2 regions of the Streptomyces sp. NPDC058289 genome follow, and region 1 is predicted to be linked to the other one. Evidence: riboswitches for the same ligand, from Rfam matches in the RefSeq annotation. Region 1 holds a riboswitch; the other holds the start of a gene.
The links. A riboswitch is a leader RNA that binds a small molecule or an ion and turns the genes downstream of it on or off. The one in region 1 is predicted to bind glycine.
Positions count from the first base shown of each region.

Region 2: it holds a riboswitch for glycine, as region 1 does, so the genes downstream of both, gcvP (aminomethyl-transferring glycine dehydrogenase) here and gcvT (glycine cleavage system aminomethyltransferase GcvT) in region 1, are expected to answer to the same signal.

Region 1 is NZ_JBHVYI010000044.1:55,910-59,572, reverse strand. Features, by position in the region: gene ACFVX6_RS22685 (enhanced serine sensitivity protein SseB) at 1-553, opposite strand, end outside; gene ACFVX6_RS22680 (AAA family ATPase) at 689-1,372, opposite strand; glycine riboswitch at 1,552-1,655, shown strand; gene gcvT (glycine cleavage system aminomethyltransferase GcvT) at 1,840-2,955, shown strand; gene gcvH (glycine cleavage system protein GcvH) at 3,059-3,439, shown strand; gene glyA (serine hydroxymethyltransferase) at 3,454-3,663, shown strand, end outside.
Region 2 is NZ_JBHVYI010000078.1:27,927-31,589, forward strand. Features, by position in the region: gene gcvP (aminomethyl-transferring glycine dehydrogenase) at 1-1,280, opposite strand, end outside; glycine riboswitch at 1,479-1,577, opposite strand; gene ACFVX6_RS30865 (PRC-barrel domain-containing protein) at 1,696-2,061, shown strand; gene ACFVX6_RS30870 (DNA polymerase IV) at 2,761-3,663, opposite strand, start outside.

The sequences.
Region 1 (3,663 bases):
ATCCCACCAGGTGGACCCCGACGTACAGCTCCGGCGTGCCGCCCTCGACGCTGGCGAGGCAGCGGTGCGCGGACGCGACGACTCCGGTGGCGCGGAACTCCTCCGCGGCGGCGGCGAGGAACTCGACCGGGTCCTCCTGCCAGTCGGGCTCGTAGAGCCGGACCCGGCCGCCGGTGGCGGGGCCGTCGAGCGGGCTGCGGCCGGTGCGGCAGAGCTCCGCGACGGCCGGCGGGGGCAGGGGCACGCCGACGGATCCCTCGGGGTTGACCGCGAGGCCGAGCTGCGGGGGCAGGCCGCGGGCGAAGTCCACGGCGGGGGCGACGGCGAAGTCCATGGCGGGTCCGGCGCAGGCGCGGAACTGCTCCTCGGAGCTGTAGACGGGCACGTAGGCGGCGCCGTCGATGTCCATGGTGGGCAGGCTCAGGCTGTTCACCCCGCCGGGCAGCGGGACCCACAGGTGGCTCCGCCCGAGGACCTCGAGGATCCGCCCCCCGGCGTCCGCCTGTCCGAGCGCCGCCCCGAGCACCTGCTCCAGCTCGTTACCCGGCCACATGTACGTCTCCGCTCGCTTGCCCTTGGTCTCGACCCGAGGTTAACGGGCGGGTGCGACACCCCGGCCGGGGGCCGCCCGCTATCGCCGGCCGTCAGTCCGTCGGCCGTCAGTCCGTCGGCCGCCGACCGCCGACCGCTAGAGGAAGCCGATCGACGTCAGCCGGGACGCCGCCGGGCGGTCCAGCAGGGTCACCGACGCGCAGCCGGCCGGCGGGCGGCCCGCCTCGGCCTCGCGCAGCAGCCGGGCCACGGCGCCCCGGTGCCGGGCGAAGGCGTACGCCGAGACGCCCCGGCCCCGCGCCGCCTGCCCGGCCCGGGCCTCCTCGGGGGTGGTGTCCAGCAGCACCAGGTGCAGCGCGCGGCCGCGCCGCCGGGCCGCCGAGGCCAGCAGCGCCCGTACCCAGCTCTGCGTACCGCAGTCGTGGACGACGGCCGGGGCCCCGGAGCGGAGCACCCGCCACAGGCCCCAGTAGTGCGCGATCCGGACCGCCGGCCGGTACACCGCGTAGGGCAGGGCGGCCGGCATCCGGCGCTCCCACCGCTCGCGGGCGTCCTGGGAGTCGATGCCGCCGCCCTCCGCGGCCCGTTTGATCAGGGTGCTCTTGCCGCCGCCGGGCAGTCCGGAGACCACCACGACGTCCCCGGCGGCGAAGCGGAGCCGCCGCGGTCCCTCGGCCCCGCGCAGGTCGCGCACCGCTCCGGGCTCCCCGGCCGCCCCCGCCGCCGGATCCCGTACGACGCCGCGCTGCGACGGCACCCCGGCCACCGCGCCCTCGACGGTGCCGGTGCTCGTCGCCGCCAGTACTCCGAATCTCCGCACAGTGCTCGCCTCCCCCGCGACGGGTCGCCTGGACCCGTCCCCCTGAGTGTAAAGAGACGGTAATCCGGCGGCGCCGGTTCCGTTCCGGGTCCGCTCCGCTTGCGGACCCCCTCCCCCATTCGGCCGCACGTCGTGCAATGATGTGCGCCATCTGGACACCTAACTGCATACCGGCCGCTTGAATCCGCGCGGGAGAGTCCCGGCACGCCGCAAGGCGTTGCCCGGGCGCCGAAGGAGCAAGTACCTCCCTTGAATCTCTCAGGCCCCGTACCGCGTGGATGAGGCAGATCTGAAAAGCGAGCCGCGCCACCGCCCGTGAGGGCATCGGCGACGGTTCCACCCAAGGTGCAAGTCGATGGCCTTCCCCTGGAAGCGGGGAACTCTCGGCGAACCTCTCAGGTTCCGATGACAGATGGGGAGGAACTCCTCCTCGTCATGTCATGCCCTGGGACCCGGGAGCCACACCCATGAGCACTGCCCCCCGCCTGACCGCCCTCGATGCGCTGCACCGTTCGCTCGGTGCGACCATGACCGATTTCGCGGGCTGGGACATGCCCCTGCGGTACGCCAGCGAGCGCGACGAGCACAACGCCGTCCGCACCAAGGCCGGTCTCTTCGACCTCTCCCACATGGGCGAGATCACCCTGACCGGCCCCGAGGCCGTCAAGGTCCTGGACTACGCGCTGGTCGGCAACATCTCCACCGTCGGCGTCGGCCGCGCCCGCTACACGCACATCTGCCAGGAGGACGGCGGGATCCTCGACGACCTGATCGTCTACCGCCTGGGCGAGACCGAGTTCATGGTCGTCGCGAACGCCTCCAACGCCCAGGTCGTCCTGGACGCGATCACCGAGCGCGCCGCCGGCTTCGACGCCGAGGTCCGCGACGACCGCGACGCGTACGCGCTGCTCGCGGTGCAGGGTCCGGAGTCCCCCGGCATCCTCGCCTCCCTCACAGACGCCGACCTGGACGGGCTGAAGTACTACGCCGGCCTGCCCGGCACGGTCGCCGGGGTGCCCGCGCTGATCGCGCGTACCGGCTACACCGGCGAGGACGGCTTCGAGCTGTTCGTCGCCCCCGAGCACGCCGTGGAGCTGTGGCAGGCGCTGACCAAGGCGGGCGAGGGCGTCGGCCTGGTCCCGGCCGGCCTGTCCTGCCGCGACACCCTGCGCCTGGAAGCGGGCATGCCGCTGTACGGGCACGAGCTGACCACCTCCCTCACCCCATTCGACGCGGGTCTGGGCCGGGTCGTGAAGTTCGAGAAGGAGGGCGACTTCGTCGGCCGCGCCGCCCTGGAGGCCGCCGCCGAGCGCGCCGCTTCCAACCCGCCGCGCAAGCTGGTCGGCCTGATCGCCGAGGGCCGCCGCGTTCCGCGTGCGGGCTTCTCCGTGACCTTCGACGGCCAGGTCGTCGGCGAGGTCACCTCGGGCGCCCCGTCCCCGACGCTGGGCAAGCCGATCGCGATGGCCTATGTCGACGCGGCGCACGCCGCGCCCGGCGCCTCCGGCGTCGGCGTGGACATTCGCGGTACGCATGAGGCGTACGAGGTCGTGGCGCTGCCGTTCTACAAGCGGCAGAAGTAGCCCCGTACCGCACCGCACCGCGCCTCACCGCTGACCGGCGCATCGCGCCGGTCCGCAGGACCACCGTTCGTATCCACTCCCCCGCATCCAGGAGAATCAGGTCATGAGCAACCCCCAGCAGCTGCGTTTCAGCAAGGAGCACGAGTGGCTGTCGGACGCCGTCGACGGCGTCTCGACGGTCGGCATCACGGAGTTCGCGGCCAACGCGCTCGGTGACGTCGTCTACGCCCAGCTTCCCGAGGTGGGTGACACGGTGACCGCGGGCGAGACCTGCGGCGAGCTGGAGTCGACCAAGTCGGTCAGCGACCTGTACTCCCCCGTCACCGGCGAGATCGTCGAGTCCAACCAGGACGTCATCGACGACCCGGCGCTGGTGAACTCGGCTCCGTTCGAGGGCGGCTGGCTCTTCAAGGTGCGCGTCACGGAGGAGCCGGCCGACCTGCTCTCCGTCGACGAGTACGCCAAGCTCACCGCCGGCAACTGACCCAGGGAACCCTGATGTCTGTACTGAACACTCCCCTCCACGAGCTCGACCCGGACGTCGCCGCCGCCGTCGACGCCGAACTCGTGCGCCAGCAGTCCACCCTGGAAATGATCGCGTCGGAGAACTTCGCTCCGGTCGCCGTCATGGAGGCCCAGGGCTCGGTCCTGACCAACAAGTACGCCGAGGGCTACCCCGGCCGCCGCTACTACGGCGGCTGTGAGCAC
Region 2 (3,663 bases), on a different contig from region 1:
ACCAGGTCGGCGTCCACCTGGTACAGGTTGACCCCGCCCTCGCGGGCCGCGGCCACGACCTCGGCGGCACGGCCCGGAACCCGGACGGTGACGGTGTCGAAGTAGGAGCCGTGCACGACCTCGACGCCGCCGGCCGTCAGACCGGCGGCGAGCAGGGCGGCGTAGCGGTGGGTGCGACGGGCGATCGTCCGCAGCCCGTCCGGGCCGTGGTAGACGGCGTACATGCCGGCCATGACGGCGAGGAGCACCTGCGCGGTGCAGATGTTGCTGGTGGCCTTCTCGCGGCGGATGTGCTGCTCACGGGTCTGCAGCGCCAGGCGGTACGCCTTGTTGCCGTCCGCGTCCACGGAGACGCCGACGAGGCGGCCGGGAAGCGAGCGGGCGTGCTTGGCCTGGACGGCCATGTAACCGGCGTGCGGTCCGCCGAAGCCCATCGGGACGCCGAAGCGCTGGGTGGTGCCGACGGCGATGTCCGCGCCCAGCTCGCCCGGCGAGGTCAGCAGCGTCAGGGCGAGCAGGTCGGCGGAGACGGCGACGATGGCGCCGAGCGCGTGCGCCTGCTCGATGACCGGCTTGATCTCCCGCACGGCGCCGGAAGCACCCGGGTACTGGAGGAGCACGCCGTAGACGCCACGCTCGGCGATCTCGGCCGGAATCCCGTCCGACAGGTCCGCGACGACGACCTCGATGCCGATCGGCTCGGCGCGGGTCTCGATCACCGCGATGGTCTGCGGCAGCGCGTCGGCGTCGACGAGGAAGACGTTGCCCTTGGCCTTGCCCACGCGGCGGGCCAGGGTCATGGCCTCGGCGGCCGCCGTGCCCTCGTCGAGCAGCGAGGCGCCGGAGGTCGGCAGGCCGGTCAGCTCGGCGACGACGGTCTGGAAGTTCAGCAGGGCTTCGAGACGGCCCTGGGAGATCTCCGGCTGGTACGGCGTGTACGCCGTGTACCAGGCCGGGTTCTCCATGACGTTGCGCAGGATCACCGGCGGCGTGAAGGTCCCGTAGTAGCCGAGACCGATCATCGACGACAGGACCTGGTTGCGGTCGGCGAGCTCACGCAGCTCGGCGAGCACCTCGGCCTCGGTCCGCGCCTCGGGCAGGTTCAGCGCGGCGGTGGTCTTGATCACATCCGGCACCGCGGCTGCGGTGAGCTCGTCCAGCGAGCCGTAGCCCACATGGGCGAGCATCTTCGCCTGCGCCTCGGCGTCCGGGCCGATGTGGCGCTGCTCGAAGGGGATGCCTCGCTCCAGCTGGGAGAGCGGAATGCGGTTGGCGGTCATGTACGGAGGCCTCCTGGTCGTACGACCTGCGAGGGGCACCACGGCGCGGGCACCCGGACGGCCTCCCCCTCTGTCATCACAACCTGAGAGCTTCACCGGGCCGCGCGGGGATCGCCCACGAGATCCGGCTTTCACCGTCGGTGAGGAGAGGGACCGGCACTGCGCGCCCGGTACCCGCCCCTGCTTTCCAGAGTGGCCTCACCACGTGCGGTACGTATGCCTGAGAGATTCCGGGGAGGATTTGCTCCTTCGGCGCCTCCGTCTCACTCACTCGGAGGACTCTCCCGCACAGGGTCAACAGCCATCACCCAGCCTACCAGCGAGGATCTGCGGGCCTCCCTCGAGTGGCCCCCTCTCCGGAAATGCACTTTTGTAGTCATTACGGAGGAGTTGCGCCCAATGGAGGGACCGGACCGTGCAGACCGACATCGATCCCCGCAGCCTGATCGGCCGCAAGGCGTTCGACCGCAATGGCACCAAGATCGGCACCGTCGACGAGGTCTACCTCGACGATGCCACGGGCGTCCCGGAATGGGCCGCCGTACGCACCGGACTCTTCAGCCGGGACGCCTTCGTCCCGCTGGAGCCCAGCGAGATGGTGGGCGACACCCTGCGCGTGCCCTTCGAACGCTCCCTCATCAAGGACGCCCCCGACTTCGGCGTCGGCCGCCACCTCTCCCCCGAACAGGAGCTGCAGCTCTACCACCACTACGGCCTGGACCTGGCCCTCCCCACGGACTTCCAGCACGACTTCGGCCACAAGACCCCCGACACCCCCTGACCCCCCACCCGCTGCCCGCCGCCACCCGGGGCAGCGGGCCTGACAGCGGCCCAGCACACCGAACCGGGGCAAGCGAGGAACGCCGGGCGGATCCTCGCCACCCAGCCAGCCCCAGACCACCGGGCAAGCCGGCGGAGGCCACCGACCACGAGCAGAGCCCTGAGCCGGGCCGCACCGCCCAGCAGGACCGGGGGCTGGGCAAGCCGACCGAGGCCACCAACCATGGCCAGGACGCTGAGCCGCACCGCACCGCCCAGCAGGACGGGGGCGCCGGGCAAGCCGGCCGACGCCACCGACCATGGGCAGAGCCCTGAGCGGAGCCCTGAGCCGGGCCGCACCGCCCAGCAGGACCAGGGTGCTGGGCAAAGACAGGCTGCCGGATCGAGCCAGTCGCACACAGCACGTTCAACGGTCGGCGGCGCCCAGCGGGCAGCGGGCAGCGGGCAGCGGGCAGCGGCACCTGACATTCCGCGCCCAACCCAGTACCGACAACGGGCCGACCAACGGGCGCACCCAACGGCCGACACCCGGCTACGCCCAGCACCCAGCAGCTGCCGCCGAGCCACCGCCCGGCCCCCGGCCGCGCCCAGCAGCTGCCGACGAACTACCCCCGAACCCGACGGGCCCTGCCGGCGGACGACTCCCCGGACGCGGACGGGCCACCCTCGCCCGGCGAAGCGGCCTGACCTCTGAGGCTCCCTACGGCGCCGTCGAGCCCTCGACCCCCACCACCTGGTCCCCTACCAGCGGCATCGGATCGGACGGCTCCAGCTCGGGGTCGTCCACCAGAAACGTTCGCACCCGGCCCGGCTCGGATCCGGGCTGCTCGAACCGTACGGTCACTCGCCCGACCCCGCTGCCCTGCACCCACCCCGGCCCGTACGCCGCATGCCGCACATCGCTCCCGGCCGGCCACAGCCGCTCACTCACACCTTCGACACCGCCCGACCCCCCGAGCCCCTGCCCACCCGCCGGACCTGCCCCCGAGCCCTGGCCCTGACCCGAACCTTGACTCTCCGGGGCGCCCCGGCCCTCCCCGGCACGCTCCACCGGCCCCGACCCAACGCCCTGGCCCTGCCTCTCTCGAGCCGCCCGGCCCTCCCCGGCACTCTCCACCTGCCCCGACCCAACACCTTGCCCCTGGCCTTGCCCCTGCCCCTCCGGGGTGACCCGGCTCTCCGCCTCCCCCGACACGGCACCTTGCCCCCGGCCCTCAGCCTCAGCGAGCGCGTGCCCAGCCCCCTGCCCCTCGCCGGCGGCCTCACCCTGCCCTTGCCCAGGGGCCTGCCCCTGCCCCTGCCCCCGCCCCCGGCCGGTGCCCTCGTCCTGAACCGGCCCGGGCCCCTGTCCAGCGCCCTCACCGAGAGCGCGGCTCTCCTGACCCCCGTCAGCATCGACCGCGTCCCGCCCCGCGCCCCCGCCGAACGGCGCAACCCCGTCAGCACGATCCGCACCCACTCCCGCAGCCGGCTCCGGACCCGCAGCCGATCCTGACCCCGCCCCCGCCCGCGCAGCCATCGCATCGGCGAAAGCGAAGAGGTCCTCCTGCGTGTAGTCCGCCAGCCCCGTCACACCCACCCCCAGCAGCCGCACCCCGCCCGT